Regions from separate parts of the Symplocastrum torsivum genome, predicted to be linked through region 3. Evidence: riboswitches for the same ligand, from Rfam matches in the RefSeq annotation. Region 3 holds a riboswitch; each other region holds the start of a gene.
The links. Region 3 has a riboswitch for cyclic di-AMP ahead of AC5JL3_RS33955 (universal stress protein). Riboswitches for the same ligand answer to the same signal wherever they lie in the genome.

Region 1 (10,516 bases), on a different contig from region 3:
GTGACGTTCGGATTTAGAGCATAGTATTCCTCTAGCCCATCCCGAAGAGTCTGAATGCTATTTTTGTCCGTGTAGTGAGGGCGGGACATTACCTTATCGGCTACTCTATTTCAATACGAAACAGTTTCGTAAACTATAGTAGCACTCATGAGTGATATCACAAAAAAATTGCCGGGAAGACCCCGCAGTACTCAATCTCATCAAGCAATGTTGCAAGCAACCCTAGAATTGCTGGCAGAAGTTGGTTTTGAGGCGATGAGTATTGATGCGATCGCTACTCGTGCTGGAGTGGGCAAGACAACCATCTATCGACGCTACAACAGCAAAGAAGAACTAGTTGCTGATGCAATAGAGAGTGTCAGGCAAGATGTTGTAATTCCGGATACTGGTAATCTCTGGAGCGATATTGATGCGTTAATCGAGAATGCTGCCCAGATCACGCTTAGTTCTCTAGGGCGACAGACGGTTGCGATGATTATCAGCAGTGCATCAAGCAACTCTCAGTTTGCTCAAATTTACTGGACAAAGTATCTACAACCTCGGCGACAAGCCTTTGCTATTGTGCTGGAACGGGCAAAAGCGAGAAATGAAATTCAGGCAGATTTAGATCCTGGGCTAGTCTTCGATGCAATGAGTGGGATTATGCTCTATGCACTAATCTTTCAACCTACGACTGAATCGTGGGAAGCCTACGTTCGTCGTGCTTTAGGTCTGTTCCTGAGAGGGGCTTCTAATCGCTCCTAAAAATTTTACGCCTTGACCTCTTGACAAAAAGATGCAGGAACCTTTAACGTTTGATTTAATTGAACTAGGTAGCCTAATCTTGTCTGGTACTCATACCCATCGTTGTAGAGTAAGAGCCAGCTTAGAGCGGAGGAACCAAATCTTGGGGCTAATCTCGTAACTTGAGAGAGACACCTTCCAGTCTTAGCCCGTCAGCTAACTCCGTCGGCATTGGGAGGAGTACCTATGACACAAGCTTGATGTAAGCCGTAGTCTCAAGGGTCTCCTAAGTGTAGAGCTGTAAATGAAAATATCAGCTATATGCTCCTGCCTGTCTCATCAAACCCCTACAGATTAACAAAGGCTAAGACGATGACTTACAAAGAATGGAGTCTGCTCATCAAAAAAGAGCTGAACCGTATCGCAGTTGACTATGTTGACCCGTCAGGGCAAGTTTATAGTGAACCGTTCTGCTTCTATACTCTTGATGAGGCATTAACCTACGGAAAAATGTGCATTGACCACTCCATCCGCTCAAAGGTATCCGGCAACAAAGGAATTGTGGCTGTTCAAAACTCAGCTATTGGTTAGGTAATTGTAAGGTGTGCTGCGCTTCTTAAGGAAGGTCGTGTGTTTTCTGGAGGAAACGCAGCAGCTAGCAGAGTGAGTCAGTGAATAATCAGGACAGCGATCGAGGCACTTCATCAAAATTGAGGTCAGTAGGATAAAGTTAGGGTTCTTGTTGCCTAACTGCAATTTGGACAAGATTGTACTCTTGAGAAATTTACATCTCACGAAGGATTTTGCTCCCCTCAGGTGAAGTGCTAAGATAGCAAAAATAAATTCAGTAAGTCAGCCTAATCCAGTTTGCGCTTACAACATTCACTAAACTGTAATGCGATCGCTGGAGCGGAGGAACCAAATTTTGGGGCTTATTTCTGACCTTGTGTCTTCTTAAAGTAGGAGACAAAGAAGAAAGGGACATCTCTCAGTCCTAGCCCGTCAGCTAACTTCGTAGGCATTGAGAGGAGACTGAAGAGTCAGCATTTTCTACTAATATGCGTGAACTCTTTCAGTGTCCTTGGCTGGTATCTGTTCGCATCGTTGTACCTGCCTCGCTCCTGAAAAAGGGTTGTCGTACTCTAAACTTCTGGTGTCTGAGGCAGGAAAAGTTGCTATTAGGTGAAAAACTCCCATGTTCCTGACTCAAAAGCATCTTGTAATCCAAGAAATTGACAAAGTTTTGGCAGATTATCCAGAACACCCTTATCAAGCTGCCTTCTCGATTGAGGAACTGCGCCAAAAGTTAGTTACTCATGTTCTTAAGCATATCCCTGCTGAATGCATGGTCACAGAGATTGAGCAGAAACAACTGAAGAAACCCAATTCTCTATTCCTCACCAAGGAACAACGGCTACGCATTGATGTTTTGATTCGCGGGAGTATTCTGCATCTCCTCCGAGAAAACGCCGACTGGATTGGTCACCGCATTCATCAAGCGAATAACTAATCCAAGAAAAATTTCGGCTAAAACTACACTGAAAACTAAGAGATTCAGACATGATTGAAAAGAAATACCTTTACAACAAAGGGGTCAGCTACAGAAGCTTCTTTGTTTGCCCAATCGTACACCCAAACGGTTACACCTACAGATGTCTTCGTCCTCAAGATAACCCAGAAATTCAACTGGGAGGGGGGCTATTTGCTAGTATTGCGGAAGCTCTAGAAGCTGGGAAGCGATACTTGGATCGGGAGTGGCAGTATCAGCATGAACTGAGCCATTACAAGAGGTTATTGGAGACTCAAACAATTTCCAACGAAGAGTATCACTTGAATAAGTGTTCCCTTGATCAAGCGATTTGGGGACTGTCCTAACGGGACTTAAACAAATTTCAAGCCCAAACGAAGCCCAAAGCAGCGATGTTCGCAAAGCACCCAAGTAACCCTACGCGTACGCCACCCCAAGGAAAGAAACAGCCCAAACTGCGGCTCTTCCAATTGCGCGATGTTGTGGCATGAAACCTTCGTGAGACATTGTGCTACTTGCTTCATCCTTGTGTTAATCGCTCAGAAGCCTAACGGTCAGTTACAACCAGATTTTAGCCTGCACAAACCCTTCCTCGGCGAGAGAGATTCGCTCTTCCAAACACCGCTATCAAGATGATCGCCACAACGCAATTCAGGAGAGCGTATGCGACAGGGGACACCCCAGTTATAAATAGTCCCCACACGTTCAGCAAACCATGAAAAAGCGCCACTAGCAAAATACTGCCTTTAGTGCTGTTATAAATCCAGGTATATATAAAAGCATCTGCCACGATGCTGATAAACCAGACAAAAGGAAACTCAGTCATCAAACTCCTGCTGTGCCAGTTCTAGTTTTAACCAGTCACGATCAATTAACGGGACTTAAACAGATATCAAGCCCAAATAAAGCCCAAAGCCGCTTTGTAAGCTAAGAATACGTCCTGGTTGTGGTTGAGCCACTCCACAAAACGGAAGGACATCGCTGTCCGAAACGCTTCTAATGCGTCAGTAAAGGTGTTTAAAGGTTTCGATGCCCAACGCCTTCTTAATCCTCCAGTTTTTGTATGCCATAAAACAAATGTATAAGCACAAAATACAAGCATGAAATGGCGTATTAGGCTGCGAGAATCTCTAACTTGATATTCAGATAGCCCTAACCATCCTTTTGCTTCCCGGTAAAAAACTTCCACCCAATTCCTTTGACCATAAGTAGTTACTATCCATTCGGCTGTGGCAATGGATGAGTCAACATTTGTAATAAAATAGTCAATATCACTAGAAGAGTCGAAGGTTGAGGCATTCATGACGATAGCAATTGTTCTCGTTCCTTCTAGCTGTGGCAGTTCAACTTCAACCGTTGCCACCCAAACGGTTTTCGGTTTATCTAAATTGAGTTGAATAGGGGTAAAACCCTTAATAGGCAAGGACTGCGCTAACTTATCTAGGCGAATCTCTTGGAGTTTATTTGCCTCGGTTTGAGTTATCACTTTGCGGTTTTTGGCTAATCCGCCTAGATACTTAAGTTTCCTTTTTTCCAGTTCCAATAGAAACGTTGTGTTATTTCCATAGCCGCCATCAATTAGTACGATACCGGGTCGATATCCTCTTATCAAGCTGCGATCAATTAAACTTAAGGCTAGCTCCGGCTTTTTCTTGAATTCAATGTCTTTTTTTCCCTGAGGTAAAGAACTGGCATGTTGATATAACTCTATATCTAACGGTAGGCTTTTTTTCCCATCATATAGATGGGTTGTTACCACTACTATTCCGTTATCGGTTTTCCCAATTTCTCCAATGTACTGCCGTCCCACTCCCGCTGTAAAATTGCCACTTTTTCTATGCCCTGAGTCATCGACGATTAACGTGAATCCTCGACTTATCCGGGTTTGGCTGCACTGATTCATCACTTTCAGGCGGCGCTCATTTATCTCTTGGGCTTCCCAGGGCGCTTCCGTCAAAAAGCGGATGCGCCGCCTCGGAGGTTTCCTCCGAATTTAGGCGCACCAAGGGTGTAATCGGTGGTAAGTCACTCCTACCGCGTTCGATGCCATTTGAGACAGGTTTTTTCGCTCACTTTCCCCTAATAATTCCCCGACATAGTTCCTAAACTCCCGTTTTTGCGCTTGATGGCTAAAGATATCATCAAAGCGTTTACACCATCTATCGAAGCAAGGGGGCATGGCAGCGGGAGTTGTCTCTTTCATGACTCAGACTTTAACGTGAGATGTTTGCCATACCAAGATTATACCTTTATTTGTTCTTGTTTTTCGTTTAAGTCCCGTTAACCGATCGACTAGTGGAGAACAGTAATGTTAGATATCGATGAAATGGGACAAAAAGAAATACACGAACTGCTACATAAAGTAGGATATGGACACCTCGGCTGCATAGGCGAAGGACATCCATATATTGTGCCTATGCACTATTACCTCAAAGACTCAGAAATATATATCTTCACAACTGAAGGAATGAAGACTAAGTACATGGATGCAAATCCAAAAGTTTGCTTACAAATCGAAGAAGTTCACGATCTGCTGCACTGGCGCAGCGTTGTTGTGAATGGTCACGCTGAACGCCTCACTGAGCAGCAAGACATTGATCGCGTGATGCAATTTGTCAAAACGCAGAATCCAACACTTTCGCCTGCGATCAATCGAACCTGGAGCGATGCTGGGGGACGAGCGGAAGTAGCCGTAATATATCGCCTTCATCCCATCGAAATGAGCGGACGCACGACTGATGGAGTTAGCAGTCAGTAAAAATCGAAAAATTTGCACAAACTTATTCTGGAAGGCTAATTTTAATTCTGCGATCGCCTCTCTAAAATTTCGCCCTAGCTTCATTATCTATAAATCTGCCAACCAGGGTATCGCAAATCTTCAGGGGAACATCTTGAAGAGTTTAGGAAATCGTTATGGGTTGAGAACCTGGATTGAATAGGCTTTTCGTCAAGACAAGCAGGAATTGGTTGGACGGATTATCGCTTTACTAATTTCCAGGAGATTGAAAAGTGGTGGGAAATCATTTTTAGCGTTTATTTGATGATTAGTTTAAATTCCCCAGCTTTTTTGTCCTTAAGCCAATCTTGTCAAAGTGATACTGAGATTCAACCGACTCCTGTTGATTTCTCTAGCCATCAACAATGGAATCATCAAGGGGGCTGGAAAAATGTTTTGAATAATTTGCGGTTAATTATCCAACCGACTCTTGCCTTGTGGCTCATTTCTCCTTGGTTAGACGTTTTCCCTAATCCTTATTTATTGCTCGGTTTTCACGATTTAATTCATGTGATGAATCAGTTCCAACTTTATTTTCCTGATGGATAATCTGGCTTTCTTGTTATTTCCTGTTTCGGAGAGTGACAGAAGAGGGTTATATGCTCTTAGCCAATTCAAAGACCGCTTCGCACCAAGCTTATCCTGCATATCTTCCAGAGAAGTGTAATCACGCTCGTTAGTGTGCCCAAGAATGAAGCCTGAAGAACAGGATGAACTGAAAAAATCAAAATAGATAACAAAAAATCCCCTACCTTCGGGTGGGGGATTTTATTTAGTTACCTATAAGGCGCTTGTTCAGCCGAGGCTAGCCAAATTTACCAGCCGTCGAGGCAATCAGGAATGCCGCGTAGGTGAGGACATAGCCAACTGTGAAGTGAACTAGACCCGTCAACCAACCTTGAACGATGGATAGAGCAACTGGCTTATCTTTCCAGCTAACCAGGTTCGCAAGCGGTGTACGCTCGTGGGCCCAGACTAGAGTTTCGATCAACTCTTGCCAGTAGCCTCTCCAGGAAATCAGGAACATGAAGCCTGTTGCCCACACAAGGTGTCCGAACAGGAACATCCAGTCCCAAACCGCCAGGTTAGTCGTACCGTAGGGGTTGTATCCGTTAATCGTTTGAGCTGAGTACAGCCAGAGATAATCCCGGAACCAGCCCATCAGGTAAGTAGAAGACTCATTAAACTGAGCAACGTTACCTTGCCAGACACCCAGATGCTTCCAATGGAAGTAGAAGGTGACCCAGCCCAGTGTGTTCAGCATCCAGAACGTAGCTAGGAAGAAGCTTTGCTCCCAAGCGGACGTTTGGCAGGTACCGCCACGACCAGGACCGTCGCAGGGGAAGGTGAAGCCGAAGTCCTTTTTGTCAGGGAACAGTTTGGAACCACGGGCATCCAACGCACCCTTAACACAAATCAAGGTGGTGGTGTGCAGTCCTAGTGCGATCGCATGGTGAACCAGGAAATCGCCAGGGCCAATCGTCAAGAACACAGAGTTAGTGGTGTCGTTAATTACATCTAACCAACCTGGCAGCCAGACGTTAGCATAGTTTGGCCATGCTGTTGTCGCGATACTGTCGGGGTTTGATAACAACACGTCCATTCCATACAGCGCCTTACCATGAGACGCTTGGATGAACTGAGCAAACACTGGCTCAATCAGAATTTGCTTCTCAGGCGTACCAAAGGCGTGCATTACGTCGTTGTGGACGTACAAACCTAGGGTATGGAAGCCCAAGAATAGAGACACCCAGGACAAGTGAGAGATAATCGCCTCTTTGTGCCGTAGCACCCGATCCAAGACGTTCCCTTTGTTTTGCTCTGGGTCATAATCGCGTACCCAGAAAATTGCACCGTGGGCAAATGCCCCAACCATCAGGAAACCAGCAATGTACTGGTGGTGCGTGTATAGCGCAGCTACTGTGGTGTAGTCCCTCCCGATGAAGACATAAGGAGGCAGTGCATACTGGTGTTGCGCTACCAATGAGGTGACAACTCCTAACGCCGCTAGGTGAATTCCCAACTGGAAGTGCAGGGAGTTGTTGTAGGTGTCATACAGTCCTTGGTGAGGCAGGTTGAACTGACCTTCGCTCCTTGGACTCAATAGACCCGCTTTGGAGTTCAGCATCTCTTTGATGCTGTGACCAATTCCAAAGTTCGTCCGGTACATGTGACCGGCGATGATGAAGATGACTGCGATCGCCAAGTGGTGATGAGCCATATCCGTCAGCCACAGCGACTCTGTCTGGGGATGGAAGCCACCCAAGAAAGTCAAAATCGCTGAACCAGCACCTTCGGATGTTCCAAATACATGCTGAGCTGTATCCGGGTCTTGGGCATATACACCCCAGTTCCCTGTGAAGAATGGTCTCAATCCCTCTGGGTGTGGCAGGGTCGTCAGGAAGTTATCCCAACCCACATGCTGACCGCGAGATTCGGGGATAGCGACGTGGATTAAGTGACCTGCCCAAGCCAAAGAGCTAACACCAAACAGACCAGCCAGGTGGTGGTTTAGACGGTGTTCTGCACTCTTGAACCAAGACAAGCTTGGACGGAACTTCGGCTGTAAGTGCAGCCAGCCTGCAAACAAGAAGACTGCGGACAACAACAAGAGGAACACTGCACCTTGGTACAGGTCATTATTTGTTGTCATGCCGATGGTGTACCACCAGTGGTAGACACCCGAATAAGCAATGTTAACTGGGTTAGTCGCACCCGCTTGGGTGAAAGCATCCACTGCTGGTGCGCCAAATTGAGGGTCCCAAATCGCGTGGGCGATGGGACGGACATTTAACGGATCTTTAATCCACTGTTCAAAGTTACCTTGCCACGCGACGTGGAACAGGAGACTAGATGTCCACAGGAAAATGATTGCCACATGACCGAAGTGAGAAGCAAAAATCTTTTGATAAAGATTTTCCTCTGTCATGCCATCATGGCTCTCGAAATCGTGAGCCGTGGCTATCCCGTACCAAATCCGACGTGTTGTCGGATCTTGAGCGAGATCCTGGCTAAATTTGGGAAATTTTGTTGCCATCTCTCTTAGGAAATCCTCCTCGCTGACAAATGAGACTTATGCAATTGGCGCTGCTCATTTTCTGTCTGGGTAGACCCCCTGGAACCGAAGTTCCAGGCTTTTTAGGTCTAAATCGGTGAGACACATTAACAAATTGTGCCTCATTTCAGATTTGGCGTTCGTTCTTCGCCAGTTATCCGATTGCGATGATTCGCGATAGGAAGAACGCCCATATAGTGACGATACTCCCCAGGAGGTAGTGAGTTACCCCCACAGCCCGACCCTGAATGATGCTCAGAGCGCGAGGCTGAATTGATGGTGCGACCTTCAGTTTATTATGTGCCCACACAATTGACTCAATCAATTCTTGCCAGTAGCCGCGACCACTGAACAGGAACATCAGGCTGAAAGCAAACAGGAAGTGACCGCCTAGGAACAGCAAACCGTAAGCTGAGAGCGGTGTTCCGTAAGATGTAATCACCTGAGAAGATTGAGCCCACTGGAAGTCACGCAACCAACCGTTAATCGTAAGGGCGCTCGTTGCAAAGTTACCACCAGTAATGTGAGTCACTACGCCGTCTGGCGACACCGTTCCCCAGACATCCGATTGCATCTTCCAGCTAAAGTGGTAGACCGCAATTGCGATGGTGTTGAACATCCAGAACAGACCAAGGAACACATGGTCCCAACCGGACACCTGGCAAGTACCACCACGACCCGGTCCATCACAAGGGAAGCGGAAGCCCAGATTCGCTTTGTCTGGAACCAGACGAGAGCTACGGGCAAATAGCACACCCTTGAGCAGAATCAGCACAGTAACGTGAATTTGGAAGGCATGAATATGGTGGATCATGAAGTCCGCCGTACCCAGTGCGATCGGCATCATCGCCACTTTACCAGCAACAGCAACAATACCGCCGCCGAAAGCATAGCTAACAGGCTCTAGCGCATTGGGAGCGGTTGCACCCGGAGCTAGAGTATGAATGTTTTGTACCCATTGAGCGAACACGGGCTGCAACTGAATTGCACTATCCGAGAACATATCCTGAGGACGACCAAAAGCCCGCATCGTGTCGTTGTGAACGTACAGACCAAAGCTATGGAAACCTAAGAACATGCACACCCAGTTCAGGTGAGAGATAATCGCATCCCGGTGACGGAGTACCCGATCCAGCAGATTGTTTTGGTTCAGTGCTGGATCATAGTCACGCACCATGTAGATCGCGCCATGCGCCCCAGCACCAACGATTAGGAATCCCCCAATCCACATGTGATGGGTAAAGATCGAAAGCTGCGTGGGATAGTCAGTCGCCAAGTACGGATACGGAGGCATCGCGTACATGTGATGAGCGACGATGATGCTGAGCGAACCAACCATTGCCAGGTTGATTGCCAACTGAGCGTGCCAAGACGTGGTTAGAACTTCATAGAGACCTTTGTGTCCTTCTCCAGTGAAAGGACCTTTATGGTTCTCTAGAATTTCCTTGATGCTGTGACCAAGTCCCCAGTTAGTCCGGTACTGGTGACCAGCCACGAGGAACAGAACAGCGATCGCCAAATGATGGTGCGCCGTATCGGTCAACCACAAGCCGCCAGTAATTGGATTTAAGCCACCCTTGAACGTTAGGAAGTCAGCATACTGACCCCAGTTCAACGTGTAGAAGGGCTTCAAGCCTTGGGCAAAACTAGGAAACAGTTCTGCCATCAAGCCTCGGTTCAAGATGAACTCGTGGGGCAAAGGAATGTCACCTGGTGCTACCCCAGAATCCAATAACTTGTTAATCGGCAGAGCAACGTGGATCTGGTGACCCGCCCAACTCAAGGAGCCAAGTCCAAGTAAACCAGCTAAATGGTGGTTGAGCATTGATTCCACGTTCTGGAACCATTCCAATTTTGGAGCCCGTTTGTGATAGTGGAACCAGCCCGCAAACAGCATCAGAGCCGCCATCACAAGACCACCAATCGCCGTGCAGTAAAGCTGGAACTCATTCGTGATTCCAGAAGCACGCCAAAGCTGGAAGAAACCAGAGGTGATTTGAATGCCGTGGAAGCCTCCACCGACATCACCATTCAAGATACCTTGACCAACAATTGGCCAGACAACTTGAGCACTTGGCTTGATATTCATCGGATCAGAAAGCCAAGCCTCGTAGTTAGAAAAGCGAGCGCCATGAAAATACATGCCGCTCAGCCAGACAAAGATGACAGCTAAGTGTCCGAAGTGCGCGCTAAAGATTTTGCGCGATACGTCTTCTAGATCACTGGTATGACTATCGAAATCGTTGCCGAGAGCGTGAAGGTTCCAAATCCATGTTGTGGTTTTTGGACCTTTTACCAAGGTGCGGTCGAAGTGTCCTGGTTTTGCCCACTTCTCGAAAGAAGTGGGAACCGGGTCTTTATCGACGACAACCCTTACTTTCGCTTCGCCTCCAGGAGGGCCACCAGTAGGAGGTCTGGTAATTGTCATGAGGAA
Region 2 (10,516 bases), on a different contig from region 3:
CCCCAGTTGTTGCCGACAACTTCATCAAAGACCGCGCCGACTGGTTCACCTTCAACAGACTTGCACTGAAAGCAGCAGGGAGAAACCCTGCACTCTTACCTTGGATTTGGGAACTGGCGGGTTCAAAAGATATCTTTCGCTGGCTAGGTAGTTACTTCAATTTCACAGCTTACGCCTTAGTTAGCTGGTTACTCAGAGGTTGGTTCCCTAGTTTCATCCGGCGTATACAGCCTTGGGTAGAAAATCGTTATCCTGCTCTCTGGCTCAGACTGTTGGCTCAAAGCTATGCGATTACTGCTGGTCTAGGTCGTCCTGAAAGAGTGAAGATTAAGGAAGTTCAAGTGACCAGTGAAACGCTTAATGAACTGCCCCGTCCTCAATAGGCAGATTTATTGTGGGGTGGGCATCCTGCCCGCCCTATAGCTTTGACAGGCTTTCCGGCTTGTCCCACAAGAAAATGTATTTGCACAATTAGGATGCTCCCGAACAAAGTAGCTCTATTTCATCCAAATAAAAGCTGATACCGATAGGGCAGCCAAGCACGTCCGTCTTCCGGAAGAGACGGCAAGCACTCCTAAGGATTACGGTTGTGCCCACTGAGCAAAGTCCACCTTAGAGGGATACATTGTATTTACGAAGTACATAAAACTTTATATAAGGGTGATGTTCAGTTCACCCAATTATTAAACCGCTCGGTAAGGTGAACCCACCATGTTTGAACATTTCACAGATAGAGCCATCAAAGCCATCATGCTCGCTCAGGAAGAAGCACGTCGCCTGGGACACAATCTTGTGGGAACCGAGCAGATTCTCTTGGGGTTGATTGAAGAAGGAACGGGTGTTGCGGCGATTGTGCTGGCTGAGTTGGGCATTAACCTAGAAAACGCACGGGAAGAAGTTGAGAGAACTATTGGTCGTGGCTCTCGCTATGTTCAGTCTGAACTTCCCTTCACCCCCAAAGCTAAACGTATTTTCGAGCAAGCCTTCAAAGAGGCTCGTCAACTTGGACATGACTATATTGGTACAGAACACCTCTTGTTGGCAATTACTCAGGATAAAGAAGGTGTTGCTGCCAAAGTAATTGAAAATCTTGACGTTGACTTAGCGAAAGTCCGCACACAAGTCATTAGGGCATTAGGCGAAGTAGCTGCCGCCTCCACATCGACTAGACAAGACCCTTCAATGATGGGCGGTACCTCAAGGGCTAAAGCCACCTTGGATGAGTTTGGTACCAATCTGACGCAACTTGCCGCAGAAGGCAAACTTGACCCGGTTGTCGGTCGTGCGAAGGAAATTGAACGGGTAATCCAGATTTTGGGTCGTCGTACCAAGAACAACCCTGTGTTAATCGGGGAGCCAGGAGTTGGTAAAACAGCGATCGCAGAGGGCTTAGCTCAACGCATTGTGAGCAAAAATGTCCCTGACCTGTTGGAAGATAAGCAGGTATTCACGCTGGATATGGGTTCAGTAGTGGCAGGTACCCGCTATCGGGGTGATTTTGAAGAGCGCATCAAGCAAATCATGGCGGAAGTGCGTCAAGCGGGGAACATCATCGTGTTCATTGACGAAATCCATACCCTAGTTGGTGCAGGTTCACTTGAAGGTGGCATGGATGCCGCAAATATTCTTAAGCCTGCTTTAGCACGAGGTGAGATGCAGTGCTTAGGAGCGACCACGCTGGATGAATACCGCAAGCACATCGAGCGCGATGCGGCTCTAGAGCGTCGTTTCCAGCCAGTAATGGTCGGAGAACCTTCGGTGGGTGACACCATTGAAATCCTGCACGGTCTGCGCGACGCTTACGAGCAGTACCACAAGGTTGAAATCTCTAATGATGCCCTAGAAGCGGCTGCGAAGCTCTCAGACCGTTACATCTCAGATCGCTTCCTACCTGATAAAGCAATTGACTTGATTGATGAAGCTGGAAGCCGTGTTCATTTGAGGCACTTCCAATCGTCTCCTGCAACCAAGGAACTGAAGAAGGAACTGCGTTGCTGCACGAAAGAGAAAGATGAGGCAGTCAAAGCTCAGGATTTTGATAAGGCGGGACAGTTACGCGATCGCGAATTGGAACTTGAAGCTCAACTAAAAGCACTTGTTGAGAACACAGAGGAACAAAACAATTCCCTTACGCCAATTGTTGACGAAGAAGATATCGCCCATATCGTCGCCTCTTGGACGGGTGTGCCTGTAAGCAAGCTGACTGAATCCGAATCAGAACTGCTGATGCACATAGAAGACACCCTACATCAGCGACTGATTGGTCAAGAGGAAGCTGTTAGTGCTGTCTCTCGTGCGATTCGTCGGGCGCGGGTAGGCTTGAAGAGTCCTAATCGCCCAATCGCTAGCTTTATCTTCTCTGGTCCTACTGGAGTCGGTAAGACGGAACTCGCTAAATCTCTAGCGGCATACTTCTTCGGTTCAGAAGAGGCAATGATTAGGTTCGATATGTCTGAGTTCATGGAACGCCACACAGTCAGTAAGCTGATTGGTTCGCCTCCAGGATTTGTTGGCTATGACGAAGGCGGTCAACTTACCGAGGCTGTTCGACGCAAGCCTTACACGGTGCTGCTATTCGACGAAATCGAAAAAGCCCATCCTGATGTATTCAACGTGCTACTGCAACTTTTGGATGACGGTCGCTTAACCGATGCTCAAGGTCGCACCGTAGACTTCAAGAACACGCTGATCATCATGACCTCTAATATCGGTTCTAAGGCGATCGAAAAAGGTGGTAGTGGTTTCGGCTTTGACTCCTCCGACAACCAATCTGAGGCACGGTACAACCGTATCCGTGAACAAGTGAATGAAAACCTTAAATCATTCTTCCGCCCTGAGTTTCTCAATCGCCTTGACGAGATTATCGTCTTCCGGCAGCTAACCAGAGATGAAGTTAAGCAAATCTCTGACATCATGCTCCGTGAAATCTCAATACGCTTACTTGAGCAGGGAATCACACTGGAAGTCACAGAACGGTTCAAAGACCACTTGGTAGAACAAGGTTACGATCCCAACTATGGTGCAAGACCGTTACGCCGCGCCATCATGCGCCTTCTAGAAGATAGCTTGGCGGAGGCAATGCTCTCTGGTCAGGTAAACGATGGAGATACAGCCTTGGTTGATGTTGATGCTGATGGTCAAGTGAAGGTATTGCCTAGCAAGCGGCAAGAGTTGTTGCTCCAAGCTGTTGGCTAAGATTACCCCCTCTATCTGCTAGGTAGGCAATAAAGACAATTAAACCCATCCGCTCTTGATGCTAGGTAGCTAATACAAGAGCGGATTTTTTTGACAATTTCAAAGAAACATTTCAATCAAAGAAGAAACATTGCAGCCAGAGAAAATCCTTGGCAAGGCTTGGTAATCTTGAAGTGAACATTGAGACTGGCAACTTCCGTATCTTTTAGACAATCTCTTCTGTTTAGGAAGATTCCAGAAAAAATTAAGTTAAATAGCATTAAGAGGGTTTTATGGTGGCACAAACCTATGGGTTAGAGCGTGTTTCTGACAAACTGCAACAGATACTGAACCAGGAAGCACGTAACCCTTCAGCGGATAGGAGAGATGAGGTGGCAACCCTACTGAATTCTGAGCATTCTGTATCTTCCTACAATGCCTGTGTTTGGTGGGATGGATGCTACTACTGTCAGGATGAGAGTAAGAATTGGTACTGCGTTAAATGCTGCTTTTTTTAGCGATCGCATAGATTAAACACCCAATAAATCTGTCTTGTAGTTGCATTTTAACTAGCATAGTTGGGGTGTAGGGGAGAAGGAAGAGTTTCGGTCTACGACTTGCTTCTCAACTATTTCATGCCCATACATGGAAGTATTAAGTTTAGCGTCTTCCTTGATTTTGGTTCTTGACAAACGCCGAATCTTACCCTAATATTTTAATTATTATTTTCCAGTGGGTAGCCTAATTTTTATCTGGCAAACGTAATCATTTCAGAACGCCAGATAAAGAGCGGAGGAACCAAATCGTGGGGCTAATCTTGTAACCAAGAGAGACACCTTCCAGTCTTAGCCCGTCAGCTAACTCCGTCGGCAATGGGAGGAGCACCATAGGCATAAGCTTTTACAAGCCGTAGTCCTTGGGGTCTCCTAAGTAGATATCTGTAACACCAGTTGCAGGGATATTCTGCTGCCTGACCCACCTCGTAAACCGCTACAAACTAATGGAGGTTAGGGCAATGATGAGTTACAAGGAATGGAATCTAGTCACGAGCGAAGAATTAAACGGTATCGCTATTGACTATATTGACCCAGAAGGACATTCTTACAGTGCGCCGTTCTGCTTTTACACACTTGAAGAAGCCTTGAATTACGGTAAACTTTGCATCGACCAATCAATTCGATCCAAGACTTCGGTAAGCGATCGCATTGAGACCGTTAAAGAAACAATGAGCAATTAGGTTGTATTACGCTATAATTGTTCTTTCTAGATAAGAGTATGTCTCTTTTCATAGAAGCACTGCTCCTGGTCTAAGGGTGTTGTAAGAAAAAACAGAGTTTACTTTGGGTGTATCTGCAAAGTGACTGATTTTACTTTGCATAAGTAGGCTGAACGCAACTAGCCAAGCTATTGTCATAGCTTTACTCCTGGTTGGGGTAGATTGGGAAACGACTGGTACTGTGTCAGCCTACATTTTGACCAAATCTACAAATAGGCTCATAGAGCTATAAGTCAAAAGCCTCGGTACTTACACCGAGGCTTTTTGTTGTAAAAATTGTCTTTTAGTGACTGTATAGCAGTCGCCAAGGCGACTCTTGACGCTCACCAAATACTGAAACCTTGACCCGTCAATATGCATTCCTTCTGCCTTCTGCCTTCTGCCTTTTGCCTTCTGCCTTTTGCTATAGCTACTTGCCTGACTCACTTGAAAGGTTGTTCATGCACAGACTGTTTCAATTACTACTCAATTTCTGTATAGCTTTTATTCTTGTTTTTTGTGTTACGTCTGCCTGTCAAGCATCGTTGAGCGAAGTTACCGAACATGAAACTCCTCCTTATGGTTCTTCTAGAGGCAATGAGGGAAAAGTTGCTAGTGCTGACGTAATTTATCAAGCATTTGATATGCGGCTACGGGAGGTCAAAAAACAACTTCCTGAGCTTCAAAAGCAAGGCTTTACCTACATCCAAATTTCGCCACCTCAGAAGAGTAATCCAGCATCCGATTGGTGGGCGCGATATCAACCGATTGACCATACTGTACTTGAAAGTCCTTTAGGGAATGAAAAAGACCTCAAAGCACTCATTGACTCAGCCCATAGTCGGAAGATGAAGATAATTGTCGATGTGGTTCTCAATCACATGGCGAACTATGGGGAATATGTCAAAACATTGAAATATCCTCAGTTCTCACCCCAAGATTTTCATCCAAAAAATTGTATCGACTACAATAACCGCGCTTCGGTGACACAAGGTTGGATTAACTGTAATCTTCCTGATTTGAATACTAATTTGCCTCATGTTAGGCAAGAAGCCAAAAATTACCTTAAGAAGCTTGTAGTGCTTGGTGCTGATGGTTTCCGGTTTGATGCCGCAAAGCATATTGAACCTGACTACTTTCGTGATGTACTGACAGTAGTACCAGCAGATAAGTTTGTTTATGGCGAAGTGATTGGACAAACACTTGAAGAAAGCAACGAATATACAGGCGTATTTTCAGTAACAGACTTTCATCTAGTGAGTGCAATGATTGAGGCTTTTAGTTTAGGCGGTGATTTGCGATCGCTTATCAATCCAGTAAGTTCAGGAAAAGCCCTACCGGGAACAAAAGCAGTTACGTTTGCCCAAAACCATGACATAGCAACCAATCAAATCGGCTTCAAATTTTCTAGCCAGGAAGATGCGATGCTAGCCAATGCTTTTGTCCTTGCCCGTCAGGAAGGATTTCCAATTGTCTACCGCGATGATGTACAGAATTCGATTACCAAATCTGGTGTTTACTTCCACCAGAAAATGATAGGTGAGTCGCAATACTTCCGTAACGGTAATGAAATCGCGCCAGGTGCCGATAATCCCAATATGCTTTTTATTGAACGTGGTGATAAGGGTTTGGCAATCATCAATAAAGCTGGCGCATTTTTTGATGTGAAGGCAGCAAAAATGCCAGGTTTAAAAGTTGGCTGTTACCAAGAAGTGCGCTATAACTTTACGATGGCAATTGGTAAAGGTGGTGATGGTCAGAAATACATCACAAGATGGGGAACAAAGCAAAGGGGAGGCATTCAAGTTAGCCCCAGAGATGCACTCTTTTTCGTGCCAACCTCTACAAGTAAATGCCAATGATATTTAATACTTCTTCAACTTTCCTAGAAGCGATTAAAGTTCAGGGCTAACATGGGTGAAACTGCCACTTGGAACCGTGGCAACGGTTAGCGTTCTAATTGTTGAGGGAAATGCTTATGCCCGCTAATGCTCCGTTACACTCCAAGCCGTCGCTAGGAGGCTTATATGTCAAAACTGGCGAAAAACAGTTAGCCTTCCCGCTAAAACATACCGAAGTTCTTAGCAAAATTGCCGGAAATCTGTCACGAGTAGAGGTGACGCAGACCTTTGAAAATCCCTTCACTGAAGCATTAGAAGCCATCTATGTATTTCCGTTGCCGGATGAGGCGGCAGTGGATGACATGGAAATTAAAATTGGTGAGCGTATTATCAAAGGCAACATCAAAAAGCGGGAAGAAGCCAAAGAAATTTACGAACAAGCGCGGCGAGAGGGGCGAACGGCTGGCTTATTAGAGCAAGAGCGAGACAATATTTTCACCCAATCTCTCGCGAACATCAAACCCGGCGAAGCAATAGACGTTACCATCCGCTACACCGACAGCCTGGAATTTACAGGTGGCGACTATGAATTTGTCTTCCCGATGGTTGTTGGTCCTCGGTTCATTCCTGGTACAGCGATTGATGAAAGTGGTGATACTGACCAAGTTCCCGATGCTTCGCGCATCACTCCGCCTGTGATACCTCCTGAAACTCGCTCAGGGCATGACATCGGCGTAACAGTAGAGATTGATGCGGGTGTGCCAGTGAGTAACGTTCGCTCCACTTCTCACCAACTCACAATTGAACAGGATGGGCAAATTGTGCGGGTGAAACTGGGTAAGGAAGACACGATTCCCAACAAAGACCTGATTGTGCGTTATCAGGTGAGTAGTGACAACACCCAAGCAACGGTACTTAGCCAGTCAGATGAACGAGGCGGTCACTTCACGGTTTATCTTATCCCGGCATTGGACTACCGCAGTAATGAGATTGTACCCAAGGATGTTGTGTTCCTAATGGATACTTCTGGCTCTCAACATGGTGACCCCTTGCTGAAATCTCAGGAATTGATGCGTCGGTTTATCAATGGGCTAAATCCTGACGACACGTTCACGATTATTGATTTTTCCGATACCACGACTCAGTTATCGACCCACCCTCTGCCCAATACAGCGCAGAACCGTACAAAGGCAATAAACTACATCAATCAATTGCAAGCGAATGGTGGCACCTACTTACTCAATGGCATTCGTGCGGTACTGAATTTTCCTGCCGCACCAGCAGGGCGTTTGCGAAGTATTGTGCTGCTAACAGATGGCTACATTGGCAATGACAACGAAATTCTTGCCGAGGTACAACAAAAGCTGCAACCGGGAAATCGCCTTTATAGCTTTGGTGTCGGCAGTTCACCGAACCGATTTTTGCTCAATCGCGTTGCAGAGATTGGTCGGGGACATCTCAAGTTGTTCGTCAAAATGAACCGACAGAGGAGGTTGCCGAGAAGTTCTTTCGCCAAATCAATAATCCTGTCCTGACGAATATTCAAGTTGTGTTTGAAGGTACAGGGGAGGCAATAATTTATCCTTCTGCACCTCCTGACTTGTTTGCCCAAGAGCCTTTAGTTCTGTTTGGGCGAGTTTCCCCTTTACCAGAAGATCCCACGCCTAGTACTCTCCGCATCACAGGGACGGCGGCAGGTGGAACTCACTACGAAAAGACATTTAACCTGAATTTTGAGGAAGCTGGCAATCCTGCTATTGCCCAGTTGTGGGGACGGGCGCGGATTAAAGACTTGATGAAGCAAATGTTCGGCTATGAAACAAAGGCTGGGGTTGAGGCAGTTACGGATACAGCTTTGACGTATCAGTTGTTATCGCAATATACCGCTTTTGTTGCTGTGAGTGATGATGTGCGTGTCGAGCCAGAACGCGAATCTATCTCAATGCAAGTTCCTGTTGAGATGCCCCAAGGCGTTAACTATCAGGGAATTTTTGGCAGCGCTAATCTTGCTCGTATGCAGCCCCGGATGGCGAGGCTTCGTGCTCGAAGCTCAGCGGCACCGAAGTTTGAGAGTTTCGCGGCTCCAGAACAAGAGTGTCTAGATGCATTTGATACTACCTTAATTGATCCTGGGATAATTGATGATGAGGAAGTTACCTTAATCGGTCAAATGATTGATGATGAGGATTTGTCTTCTTCAAGATCAGTGGGAAGTAATGCCCAACTGCAAGTCGTCATCGTCACGGGATTGGATCAAGCAGCAGTGGCAGATCTAACGCGACATCTACAACAACTAAATTTACCTTCTGGATTCAGTGGTGAAATTGTCTTCGAGTTTGTAGTGAATAAAGGTCGTGTTGGCCGAATTGTGTTGGATGAGGAGGCTTCAACGCTCAAAGAGTTAGCCGTGATTGAGAGGATTAAGCGATCGCTTATCTCCTGGCGAGTCCCCCAATCTGCTACGGGTACAGTTTGCCTAACGTTGCGTATCCAAACTTAGGAACGCAACCGGAAAGCACTAGAACTCTTCAATTGTGACCAACCCATAACTAGTAGTGGTCTGGGGGTGGATAAGTCTCCCACGATAAATGAGTACAGACGACAGTCAAGGCGATCACTTCATCGAATCGGCTAACGAGGGCAAAGGCTTTGCAAAAAAAATAAGAGAGTCACTTTAGGCGGCTCTCTCAGTCATCAGGGTGCATCTAATAACCTTATTATTACCTTTAGGAATGAGGGGTGTCACCCCCCATTCATGAAGAATTAATGAAGTGTAAACAGGCACTCGCCCCCTGTCTTCTGACTCTTCTCTGGAAGCACTTAGATGGAGTTTCAAAGGAGCCAATATATTTGAGAATTAATTCAAGTATCTGTGCCCTGCCTCCACAAGAGCGTCGCCTCCTTTATTGAGGCGTGTCAACCTTGGGTTTAGGCTTAGGCTTAGGCTTAGGCTTGGAGGTAGCACCAGGGTTGGGTTGGGCAGCGTTGTTGCCTGAAACTGGCTTGGAAAAGGGCTTCCGAGCTTTTGATGCCGCAAGTTTTGTCCTCGCTGCCTCTTGCTTATCCTTCTTACCAGCTTTTAGGTAATTAGGTGGCGACTCAGAAGGGATTCCTAAAAGCGATACGAACTCAAAGTTGTCGCTTGCGCTGTTGAACCGGGCTTTGATCTGCACAAAGGACGCTTTGCCCTGAGTCTCTTTATCCAGGTTTTTGTTGAACCGGAATGGGGGCACAGGGGCATCTCGCCAGAGTACCGGAATGTGAGATGCCTTCATGAAGTTTACTTTTTTGTCCAAGGGTGCCGATTTGATGTACTCAAGCCGTTGCTTATCAAAGTTTTTAAATACTGAGATGCAAGGTACCCGACAAACCGGAATGAACTGCCATAAACCACAGATTTTGAACTCGTTTTCTTCCAGAACACTCTCAATTCCCTCTCCAGACACCGAGTGACCGACAAACCCTGCCAGTTGGAAGGCTAGGCGGTAGGGCTGTTTTCCTCCAGGGAAGTGAGTAATCCTGGGATAGACGATTAACTTTTGCTGGGTAATCCCGGTACAAGTAATCTCTTTTTTAAGCGCCTCATAAGCCCGCTTGTGGGTGCTGGCATAATAGAGTGCATAGGACTTTTCACCGATTGTCACAAAGGTTTTGTCCTCCTCGCTGGTTATGTTACCGAAGATTATGCCAACCGCTTGAAATAAGACCGCCTCAGCGGGGTCAGAGGCGACTGGGTCGGGTACTGGCGACTGGGTCGATTCTGGGTCAGAGGCGATGGAGTCGGGCACTGGCTCCGGGTTCTGTTCTGGGTCAGCGGTGACTGGGTCGGGGATTGGCGACTGGGTCGATTCTGGGTCAGAGGCGATCGCATTACTCTCAGGGGAAGAGGTGGAAATGGAAGAAGAGGCAGGAGCAAGCTCATCCACTGGGTTGTGTGCCTCTGGCTCCGGGGTAGAGACCGCATCTATTTCAGGCTTTTCAATTTCTAGCGTTGCTGGTTGTTCCTGTGACGGCTCGACTTGGGAAGCTGAACGCTTAAGTGCAAGAATATTCAATCCCTTGGTTGGGGGTGTTACTTGTTGTTGTGGACGTTTCTTTTTCATATTTGTGGTTCAACAGAGGATGCTTATCTCAGCCTAAACACTTAGCTGTACCAACTTACTTAATATTGAACTCATTGTGCCGAAAGAAGTCGAGGCGAAATGCTAAAAGTTAGGTTGAGGTAGAGCTAGGTCGGGCGTGTTAG
Region 3 (10,516 bases):
GAATCTATTGACAAGTTCAAGCAAAAGTTAAAGAAAAGCATGGATTCTCCTTCTTCCTATAACTGTGGAAAGGAAATCGTATCCGAAGCAGAAAGAGCAGGACAACTACTAACAACGAAAAGCGACGACGAAATCATTAAGGAGATATGGGGAACCACCGAGTCTTCATCCCCGAATCAGTACGTGTTACTTAAATGGTTCCTAGACGTTGTGAGGAGTCAACGGAGGGAGAGAAGGTGGGCATAGCGGAGAATGTGGAAGAAATAATGAGATCAAGCGGATTGGATTCGGTGAAGATTTACACGAACAATGAATCATCTGTTTCTGTTCAAGGTAAGTTAGGTGATCGCTTTACGTTGGTATTCAAGAAGGACATTTTGCAGGATAAAGAGTTCGTAAAACTCAATGATGGAAACGGAACAGGAACAGTAGTGCAGTGGAACGAATCTGCACCAGAGAACTTACCGCTAATTATTGAGACGGCAAAAGTATATGCCTTTCCCGATCAAGAGAAACCGATACTGATAAACAAGGAACCAATACAAAAAGAACCAATACAAAAAGAACCAATACAGAAAACTCTTCCTCGTTGGGTGATTCCCACTGCGATAGGTGCAGCAGTTCTTTGTGCTGGGATCAGTGGCAACTATTTGGGACAAGAGCTTTGGAAACACTGCCGAGGCTTTGATCGAGAACTGACTCAACCCTAGCCAAGAAGGGACATAACGAGAACTAAACTTTCAATGCTTGGTACTGACACCCTAAGAGCTGTAACAACTCAAGCCACAAGGCGTTCCTAACCACAAGTTAGTCTTCACCAGAGTCACCCGTACTAATTGCTGCACCTCTCAAATGTGGTTTGTGTCCATTCCCGTCTATACTGCCTATGAAAAAGACCTCTGGAAGCGATCGCTGTGCTATTGGTACGCACAACCGTTTCCAGAGATCGTACTCCGGCTGGAGAAATTGTTCAATCGTTTTTTAAATTGTTTAACCGTTTTCCAAATTGTCCAACCGTTTTTTCAGTCTACAGCCCCAAAAAGTAGCCTCTGCTGCCTATTCGACCGTGACCGACTTGGCGAGGTTGCGAGGCTGATCTACATCCAAACCGCGCCGTGCAGCAATGTGATACGCCAACAACTGCAAGGGAATCACGGTAAGAATCGGTGAGAGTAACTCTTCCACTGCTGGCACTGGCAACAAATTGTCAAACGTCTCCGCCGCATCTGGGTCATTTATCGGCGTTACCCCAATCAGACGAGCATCACGCGCTTTCGCTTCCTGGGCATTGGAGAGGACTTTCTCATAGACATTACCCGGCATTGCGATCGCAACTACTGGCACCTTAGCATCTAGTAATGCGATCGGTCCGTGCTTCATCTCACCCGCTGGGTAGCCTTCGGCGTGAATATAGCTGATTTCCTTGAGTTTAAGCGCACCTTCCAATGCGATCGGGAAGTTTATCCCACGTCCCAAAAAGATAAAGTCTTTAGTCTCGGCAAACTCATGCGTCAACTCTTCGATATAGCGCTCTTGGCTTTCTAAAATCAGCTCAATCTGCGCTGGCAACTGCCGTAAGCCAACCAAAATTTCCTTGATACGGGATGCTGGCAAACTTTGCCGTTGCCATGCCAAATCCAAAGCAAGACAGTAAAACGCAACTAGCTGGTTGACAAACGTTTTCGTTGCCGCAACACCAATCTCAATCCCTGCGTGTGTCTCAATAATATGCGGCACCAGCGTCCCAAGAGAGCTTTCCAGACGATTAGTAATTCCTAGGAGTCGTGGCTGATAGGGAGCTAGCAACTCTGCTCTACGCTTTTGTTCCATCTCCAACGCTGCCAGAGTATCAGCCGTTTCTCCTGACTGTGTAACACCAATCGTCAGGGTGTTGGGAGTGAGTGGTGCTGGTGCGTAGCGAAACTCTGAGGCATACTGCACCATTGTGGGAATCCCTGCTAACTGTTCGAGCAGGTACTTTCCGACTAAGCTAGCGTGCCAACTGGTACCACAGGCGAGGATCTGAATTCGCTCTAAGTTCTCATAGAGTGATGCTGGGATGCCTAGCTGAATCGGTGGCTGGAATGCCTGTGGCGGTGTACCATCATCTGTTTCCAAGCTCCAATCATTGTTGAGATAAGCCTCCAGACACGTCCGCACAACTCCAGGCTGCTCGTAAATTTCCTTGAGCATGAAGTGTCGGAATCCCTGCTTTTCAACGAGAACAGGATTCCAGTTGAGGGTACGAGGGGTTTTTTTTAGGCGATCGCCTTCTAGGTTATAGACTTCAATCCCCATCGGCATCAGCCGCGCTAGTTCACCATTGTCGAGAGGCAGAACAGCGCGAGTGTAAGGCACAATTGCTGGCGTATCTGAGGCGCAGAAGAATTCACCTTGACCAAATCCGACAACTAATGGTGCTTGTTGCCGTGCGCCAATTAATTCATCGGGGTAATCAACAGAAATCACTGCGATCGCAAAAGCTCCCTCTAACTGATTCACCGTCTGCCGCACGGCTTCTAAGAGAGGGCTAGCGTTTTGAGATGAGGTTGAGGAGTTAGCAAGATGTTCCGCGATCAAATTAGCAATCACTTCAGTATCAGTATCTGAGCGGAACTCATACCCCTGCTGTTTTAACCCCTCACGCAACTCTCGGTAGTTCTCAACAATCCCGTTATGCACCACCGCAATTCGCCCTGCGCTATCTGTATGCGGGTGAGCGTTGTATTCCTCTGGCTTACCATGAGTTGCCCAGCGAGTATGTCCAATGCCAAGTCGCGCTGGATTTTCCAGGCTCTCTAGCTTTTCACGCAAGTTGTGAAGTTTTCCCTTCGCTCGAACGCGGTGCAGTTCTCCTTCCCAAACCGTCGCGATTCCGGCAGAGTCATAACCTCGATACTCTAGTTTCTCCAACCCTGCCATCAAGATATCTGTAGCCGCTTGGGTGCCGATATAACCAACGATTCCACACATTTACAACATCACTCCTCGCTTCGCACCATGTTTTACAACCTACTTGCCTCTTGATAACACGTCAAGGCAAGAGGGAAGGAGTAGAGACTCCTCCAGAGACGAAAAGGTTGCAGTGTCTACGACTAGAGCAAATCTTTATCGAGCAAAAACTTTTCCCTAATTTTTCGATTGTCAACCCAATCCCCTTCACCAGAGGAATGACACTAAGACAAAAAAAAGAGGAGGCACAGGGCTTCCTCAATGAAATCAAAATCTAAACGCATCTTATCGACGCTTGCTATAGCAGCACCATAACCGTAAAAACTGAGAAGTCTTGACGGAATGGTTAGTATGCTAAACCCATACTGCGGGTAGTTTCAGCATTACTGAGGTATACCCGAATGCTCAGAAAGTCAGTAGGACAAGCCGTTTCGCACCGCTTGCAACCTACACAGTCTTCTGTGCGAGGTGATGAAGCAATTTGACCTGCTTTACAGCCATCCCAGGGAACCATCTCCAGGACGTCTGTGGGGCAAGCCCGAACGCACTGGGTGCAACCAATGCAGGTATCGTAAATTTTGACGCTATGAGACATTTAATAACGGCTCCAAACGAGAGTTCTCCACTCAATAAGCGAGACTCAGGATCAAGGGCTAGTTTACCGCAGCGCTTTCATCCCCTGAGACATGAGGTTACAGAACTTCAAACTCTTTAATGAACAGGAGGGGTGGGGTGATGAAGGGGTGAGTGATAGGGAAAGCAATACTAATACTCTTAATTAGATTGAACTGGGTGTTAGTAGGAAGTAGAAATCTTATCCCTTCAATGCTCTTTTCTTAACACGTAGGTTTTGCTTCAAGTAAACAGTACATCACTCAATAAGTCTGGTTAATTCTACCAACCAGATGCGGTTTCCCTAACTGACTCTAGGGTTTAGACTCGGCATTATAGAAGAGTGTGAAGTGAAGGTTGATGCACAAGAGCAAGAGAGGAAATTCAGCTATGGCACTGATTCGTTGGCAACCGTTCCAAGAAATGGAAACCTTACGCCGTCAAATGGATCAAATGTTTGATGAAATGATTGGAGTTAATCACGACACGTTTAGAACTTGGCAGCCTGCAATCGAAGTTCAAGATGCGGAAGATTGCGTAATTCTGCGGGCGGAAATTCCTGGCGTTGAAGGCAAGGATTTGGATGTTCGCGTAACTCGTGAAGCTGTTGCAATCACTGGTGAGCATCGCTATGAGAAGAAAGCTGAAGAAAAAGGCTTCTTCCGCTCTGAGTTCCGCTACGGTAAGTTTCAGCGTGTGATTCCTCTACCTGTTGCCGTTCAAAATGATCAAGTCAAAGCTGACTTCACGAATGGCATTCTGACGCTGACACTGCCTAAGGTAGAAGCGGCTAAAAATCGTGTAGTTAAGCTCAATCTAGGCCAGCAGCCTGCGGCAGGGATTGAAGCTTCTAGTGAGCAGCAAGCTAACACTGAAACTAACGATGTTTGGGAGTCCCAACCGACTGAGCCTGCTGCTGTATAAGACTAATTAAGCTGAATAATTGCTGTGCGTGACAGCTTGGTTTAATGACTTGCCGCTGAGATAACTCAGCGGTTATTTTTTATCTTTAAGGATATTTATAAGAGTAGCTAGTACAGCGGACGAGAAAGTTTTTCACCTGTCCTAATCACTCACAAAATCTCTTGCTCCTTTTGTAACTGGTGAGTTATTGCCGCAATTTGCGATCGCACACAGTCTTTTTCCTGTTGAACTAAGATGGTATCGCCGAGTGAGGACAAACCCATGTCAAGGTTCAAGAAGCTTTTAGCCAAGGTTGGAATCGGTGCAGCAACCGTAGATGCTCGTCTGTTCGATGATTTACTCGTTCCCGGTGAGCTACTCAATGGTGAAGTCAATATCACAGGTGGGGATGTTGAGCAAGAGATTGACGATATCTACCTGTATATTGGTACGCAATACAAACGGGAAGTTGACGATCGCACCGTGACTGAGGAGTGCATATTGGTAAAATATCGCCTCTCAGAACGCTTCAACTTACAGCCAAGAGAAGCCAAGGTTATCCCCTTTTCTTTCCCTCTTCCCTATGAGACACCGCTGACGATGCGAGATCAACCCGTTTATCTGCGGACTGGGTTGGATATTTCTACGGCGATAGACCCAAAAGACACAGATTACATCCAGGTGCGTCCACACCCGTTGATGCAGCAAGTACTCAACGCGATCGAGAACCTTGGCTTTCAACTCTATAAAGTTGATTGTGAATACAACCCGCATTTCGGGAGTCAGTATCCATTTGTTCAAGAGTTTGAGTTTCGACCTTTTGGCAATTACCGGGGGCGTTTGGATGAGTTGGAAGTCGTTTTCGCACTCCAGTCCAATCAGTTGGAAGTTTTCTTAGAAATAGATAAACGGGCGCGTGGCTTTGGTGGCTTTTTAGCAGAAGCTTTCGATATGGATGAACGCTACTTTCGCTTTCATGTAACACAAAATTACCTGAACTATCCGTTAGAATTGGAAACCAGAATTAATGACATTATCCAAAGCCATCTACATTAGGGCATTTCGGTAAAAGATTTATCAATCTCATCCAGGAGTCTGATAAATTTTTTAAGAGTAAGGTTAGTAAAGTAGTAGGGTACCTTATTTAAGGCACCCTATCAGTAGAGTTGTCATGTATAGCAAACGGCAGAGGACAGAGGGCTTTTATGCAGAAGGAAAAAGATTAACTGGTCTAGGTTTCAGTAATTGACTTTGTCCTAATTGCCTTGGCGACTGCTATAAGTCCTAGTATTTAAATTAAATAGTTGTCATTCACAAGTTATTCACAACTTCTGGCTAACTTAGTAAGTAATCAGGATTAAGCCTGAGTCGTAGCGTTAAGTTAAAACTTTATCTGTAAACCGCTAGCCAGCAATCTCGAAAACTGTTGACTAGCTTATGACTTACTAAAACCCAGATCAATAGGGTCTGGGTTTATTATTTGTACTGCCTCATCCCAGGTGGTTTCTTAGCAAAAGCTTTCGATATTGATGAACGCTACGTTCACTTTCAAGCGACACCAGATCACCTGAACTATCCGTTAGGTCACAGCGCTCAATAGATTTGCGAAAAACCTGAGGGCTTTAGTCAACCCCCAGGTTTTTACTAAATTCGAGACGCGCTTAAATTACATCAGTCCCCAGTAGTGCAATACACCCTGTCCAGAGAAGAATTCAATAGCGATCGCAATCACAAATCCGAGCATTGCTAGCCGCCCGTTCCAAATCTCTGCTTGTGGGCTAAATCCGCCTACCCAAGCGTTGCGTTGTTCGGGATTGGTAATAGGTGGTGTTGGTGTTGGTACGTTAGTCATTTGCTTTTCTCCTTACCTTGATTAATTAGTCAGTTCTATTCGACTTACATCAAGCCCCAGAAGTGCAGAACGCCTTCGTTTGAAAATAGCTCAATCCCGATAGCGATGACAAATCCCAGCATTGCAAGGCGACCGTTCCAGATTTCGGCTTGTGGGCTGAAGCCAAACTTAACAGCATTGCGATCTTCAGGATTGGTAATTGGTGGTGTTGGTACGTTAGCCATTGGTTTGATTCCTTTTATTGATTACTGTATTAAAGGATTGCTCTTGATACGGATGCTTTCGGCTTATAGAAGACCCCAGAAGTGGAGAACACCTTGGTTCGTGAATAATTCGGTCAGCAGTGCGGCGACAAAGCCAATCATGGCGAGGCGACCGTTCCAATTTTCCGCTTGGGGTGTGAAACCTGATTTCCAAGCATTGCGATCTGCTGGATCTGTAATCGGCGGTGTTGGTGCGTTTTGCATGGTTACTGATCAGCTTCCTGACGACTTGGTTGTTTCTTTTCGTCTTATATTAAGTAATGTAACGCAAATTTTGAAATTAAGCTCTCTGTCTGAAGTTATAGGCTGCCAAATTTGTGAAAGCAAAGCAGGATGAAGTCCCTCGTTCCTTAATAGATGCGAGAGGCACGAGAGAAATCGCCTATTGGTTTCAACGGCTGATTAGCCGGAGGAGTGTCAACGTAACAGTTGATTCCGGTAGTCAGCGTAAGTCCGAATTCAATCCAGTGGGAATACCCAGTACTGAACAGGGGAAATGGGTACCTAGTTGCTGAATGATCGGATGACTAACCGAATTACAACCCAAGAACAGTAGAGTTGCCGCTTCTGATTCAACAACTTCTCTCAGTTCACTTGCCACGTCACCAAACCGTAGATGCGCTTTGAAGGAACCCCGCCATTCTTCAGCCAAACAACGTGCTTGCCACAAAATTCGATCAGCCTGCTCAAATGAATCTGCTTGGCAAGAGGTGGCTTTGGGACGGCGTGATTTTACTGATTTCTTTGATGATGTAGCTAAGGCTTGGGGTTGGGTTTCGGTCAAAACAGATAGCTTAGACTTCTTTAACGATGTGTTTAACAACTCTGATGGCGACTGATGTTTTGACAAGTCGCTAGCACTAGCCGTGTTCAAGCCATCTGAATACTGATTCTTTTGATTTTCATCAACGACGTAGACAACTTGAACCGTGACTTGCTTTTGTGTAACCAAACGAGTTTGATGAGCAATCCACATCGTCAAGTCCAAAGCCGTTTGACTGCTAGGAGAGGCATTGTAGCCAACAACCAGGTTTACCGATTTTGTAGAGTTTGACCACTTGGCAGCCGCTGAAGCGGGTTCAGGCAGCAACACCATTTGTTCAATTAAATCATTGCGATCCATCGCGCCTTCAAGACGCACTAACATTGGCTTGATGTTCACTGTTTTTAACCTCTCTTAGAAGAAAACGATAGATAAGTGAGAGGTGGGTCAAGAACAGATACCTCAGTTGTGTCCCAGAACATAGAGGTATCTGTAAGGAGACTCCAATTGCTTTTTGTTACAAAAGCGATAGTCTTGGTACTCCTAGCATCGCCGACGGAGTTTGTTGACGGGCTAAAACTGGAAGATGCCTCTCTCATGCCGGAGATTAGCCCCAAAAATTGGTTCCTCCGCTCCCAACCGAAAGCTGACAGCTAAATTCTGTCAGCTTGTGATTGAATTAGGCTGCCCACTCAAAAATAAAGTTAAGGGATTGTACGCTACTCGTCTTGGTTGAAATATCGATCCAGGAAGTTCAAGGCATGGTTACGCAATTCAAAATAGTCTTTTGATTCGCGTAGTGCTTGGCGATCGCGTGGATGGGGAAAAGGTACCTCCAAAATCTCTCCGATTCTAGCATTAGGTCCGTTCGTCATCATCACAATGCGATCGGACATATACAGAGCTTCATCAACATCATGAGTTACCATCATTACCGCTTGCGGGTTGTTCTCCCAAATGTCGAGTACCTGTCGCTGCAATTTACCGCGAGTTAGTGCATCAAGCGCCCCAAACGGTTCATCCATCAGCAACATTTTAGGACGAATCGCTAACGCTCGCGCAATACCTACTCGTTGTTTCATTCCACCAGAAATTTCATCCGGATATTTATTCGCCGCTTGCGTCAAATTCACCATTGCCAGATGTTCGCTGACAATCTGCTTTTTCTCAACAGGAGAAGCATTTTTGAGTACTTCATCAACCGCTAACCGGACATTTTCGGTTACTGTCAGCCACGGCAGGAGAGAGTAGTGCTGAAACACCATCATCCTCTCTGCGCCAGGTTTACGAACCTCTTTGCCCTCCAGTCGTACCATTCCGGAAGTTGGCTTTTCCAAACCAGCGACCATCTTGAGTAGCGTTGATTTACCGCAGCCAGAGTGACCAATTAGAGATATATATTCATCATCAGCAATGGTGAGATTGACATTATCTAAAACAACCAGCTCCCCACCCTCTGAATTGGGGTAAGACTTTACAATATTTTCAATTTCGAGAAATCCTGCTCCATTAACGGTTCGAGAATTAGTCTTGTCAGAAAAAGAAGTAGATTTTGTCATAGAATGCTCCGCGAAGAAGTTTAAGGTTTAGGGTCTTAATTCAAAACTCAGCACTGACCTTTGAAAAGCTTGTATAAAGCGTGTATAAAGCTTTGATGAATTTAAGACATGAAGAACGATTTAGGAGCATTGGCTCTAATTTCAAAGCTGTTGAGATACCCGACTGGATCGCTAGGGTCAAACGCTTTGTTGTCGATAAAGAATTCAGCAGGTTCAACTTTGTAGTCTTCCTTAGGACATTCAATCCCCATTTCCTCAGCAATCTCTCGATACAAGTCAGTTTTCCAACCTTGACGCGCCTTTTGTTCGGCATCTTTGGGAAATTGATCGATTTGTCCCCAACGAGTTGCCTGGGTCATTAACCAGATAGCTTGTGATTGCCAAAGAAATGTGGAATGGTTGCCTGGGATGTTGGCAAGTTTATCAGGCAAATCAAAGAAAATGGTGCTGTAAGGGTCATTAGCCATGCGCTTTTGCCCATCAAAACCGCCGTAGTTGTATTCCCCAACAATTGCTGGTGCCGTGAACTTATCGATTGGGGCATCTTTCTTCTTCGGTTTAGCACCTGTAAAGGAGGGACTAGTAATATATTTGGCGACTTCAGGACGATTTTTGGGGTCACTGCAATACTGGCAAGCTTCAATCATTGCTTTTACCAGGCTTCGGTAGGTTTTGGGATTTTCCTCAATGAAGGATTCCATAACTCCAAGCAGTCTATCTGGGTGTCCGTACCAGATTTCCTTCCCTTGGGCAAAGGTAAAGCCAACACCTTCGTTACCAGCGATCGCTCTCGTGTTCCAGGGTTCTGCGACCATGTAAGCTTGCATCGCGCCAATCCGCACGTTATTGACCATTTGCGGCGGTGGGATGATGATGACTCGAAACTCCTCGGCTGGATTAATCCCAACAGAGGCAGATAAGTAGCGGACAAAGTACTCATAGATGGAAGAACTTAAAACCACAGCCCAGATGCGTTGCTCTTGAGGTAGGCTTTGAAAGTAGCCATGAAAATTCTTCCCAAATTCTTCTAAGTTGCCGTTGTAGTCTTGCCAAGGACGTAACCCAGAGTTCCACATGGCTTTGTTCATGGTCATGGCGTTGCCATGCCGATGAATGGTCATGGCAGCACATAACGACGCATGACGTGCCCCTTCCGCACCAATTCTGGCGTTGGTGACTGCCCCAGAGACAACGGGTGAGGCATCAAGACGCCCAAAAATGATGCCATCACGGGAGTTTGCCCAGCTTGCCTCGCGGCTGAGGGTGACGTTTAGTCCGTATTTGCGAAAGAAGCCTTTTTCCCAGGCGATCGCAAATGGCGCACAGTCATTAACAGGGACAAATCCTACTGTAAGATTGGGTTTTTCCAGGCTGCTAGGATCTACAACGGGTTCGACAGCTTCGGCAGTTTTCGAGAGTCCATAGGGTGCGGTAACTCCCTTAATGGCACAAGATGACAAGGCGAATCCTGCTGCCGATGCGCCCATTTGTTCAAGAAATCTTCGTCGGTTCAAAGAATTCATGGCGGTATTACTAATGTTGTTAGTTCTTATGATGAATGGCTAGCAGTAACGATTCAGCTATGACCGTAGCTGAAATTTACGCAATGTCA

Region 1: it holds a riboswitch for cyclic di-AMP, as region 3 does, so the genes downstream of both, AC5JL3_RS02840 (hypothetical protein) here and AC5JL3_RS33955 (universal stress protein) in region 3, are expected to answer to the same signal.
Region 2: it holds a riboswitch for cyclic di-AMP, as region 3 does, so the genes downstream of both, AC5JL3_RS06080 (hypothetical protein) here and AC5JL3_RS33955 (universal stress protein) in region 3, are expected to answer to the same signal.

Annotation. Positions count from the first base shown of each region.
Region 1 is NZ_JCACKQ010000010.1:4,076-14,591, forward strand. Features, by position in the region: gene AC5JL3_RS02825 (hypothetical protein) at 1-89, opposite strand, end outside; gene AC5JL3_RS02830 (TetR/AcrR family transcriptional regulator) at 148-744, shown strand; cyclic di-AMP (ydaO/yuaA leader) riboswitch at 849-969, shown strand; gene AC5JL3_RS02835 (hypothetical protein) at 1,096-1,314, shown strand; cyclic di-AMP (ydaO/yuaA leader) riboswitch at 1,602-1,759, shown strand; gene AC5JL3_RS02840 (hypothetical protein) at 1,919-2,233, shown strand; gene AC5JL3_RS02845 (hypothetical protein) at 2,284-2,598, shown strand; gene AC5JL3_RS02850 (hypothetical protein) at 2,823-3,077, opposite strand; partial or broken gene AC5JL3_RS02855 (IS701 family transposase) at 3,144-4,454, opposite strand; gene AC5JL3_RS02860 (pyridoxamine 5'-phosphate oxidase family protein) at 4,560-5,009, shown strand; partial or broken gene AC5JL3_RS02865 (IS701 family transposase) at 5,119-5,576, shown strand; gene psaB (photosystem I core protein PsaB) at 5,833-8,064, opposite strand; gene psaA (photosystem I core protein PsaA) at 8,237-10,510, opposite strand.
Region 2 is NZ_JCACKQ010000017.1:23,983-34,498, forward strand. Features, by position in the region: gene AC5JL3_RS06065 (NAD(P)/FAD-dependent oxidoreductase) at 1-383, shown strand, start outside; gene AC5JL3_RS06070 (ATP-dependent Clp protease ATP-binding subunit) at 712-3,195, shown strand; gene AC5JL3_RS06075 (hypothetical protein) at 3,468-3,692, shown strand; cyclic di-AMP (ydaO/yuaA leader) riboswitch at 3,941-4,061, shown strand; gene AC5JL3_RS06080 (hypothetical protein) at 4,190-4,411, shown strand; gene AC5JL3_RS06085 (alpha-amylase family glycosyl hydrolase) at 4,975-6,291, shown strand; partial or broken gene AC5JL3_RS06090 (VIT domain-containing protein) at 6,402-8,770, shown strand; gene AC5JL3_RS06095 (hypothetical protein) at 9,174-10,373, opposite strand.
Region 3 is NZ_JCACKQ010000133.1:30,878-41,393, reverse strand. Features, by position in the region: gene AC5JL3_RS34005 (hypothetical protein) at 1-246, shown strand, start outside; gene AC5JL3_RS34000 (hypothetical protein) at 267-710, shown strand; gene AC5JL3_RS33995 (hypothetical protein) at 808-933, opposite strand; gene glmS (glutamine--fructose-6-phosphate transaminase (isomerizing)) at 1,057-2,973, opposite strand; gene psaC (photosystem I iron-sulfur center protein PsaC) at 3,299-3,547, opposite strand; gene AC5JL3_RS33980 (Hsp20/alpha crystallin family protein) at 3,955-4,488, shown strand; gene AC5JL3_RS33975 (sporulation protein) at 4,750-5,523, shown strand; gene AC5JL3_RS33970 (chlorophyll A-B binding protein) at 6,134-6,319, opposite strand; gene AC5JL3_RS33965 (chlorophyll A-B binding protein) at 6,364-6,543, opposite strand; gene AC5JL3_RS33960 (chlorophyll A-B binding protein) at 6,607-6,786, opposite strand; gene AC5JL3_RS33955 (universal stress protein) at 7,025-7,744, opposite strand; cyclic di-AMP (ydaO/yuaA leader) riboswitch at 7,881-8,007, opposite strand; gene AC5JL3_RS33950 (ABC transporter ATP-binding protein) at 8,065-8,904, opposite strand; gene AC5JL3_RS33945 (ABC transporter substrate-binding protein) at 9,006-10,427, opposite strand.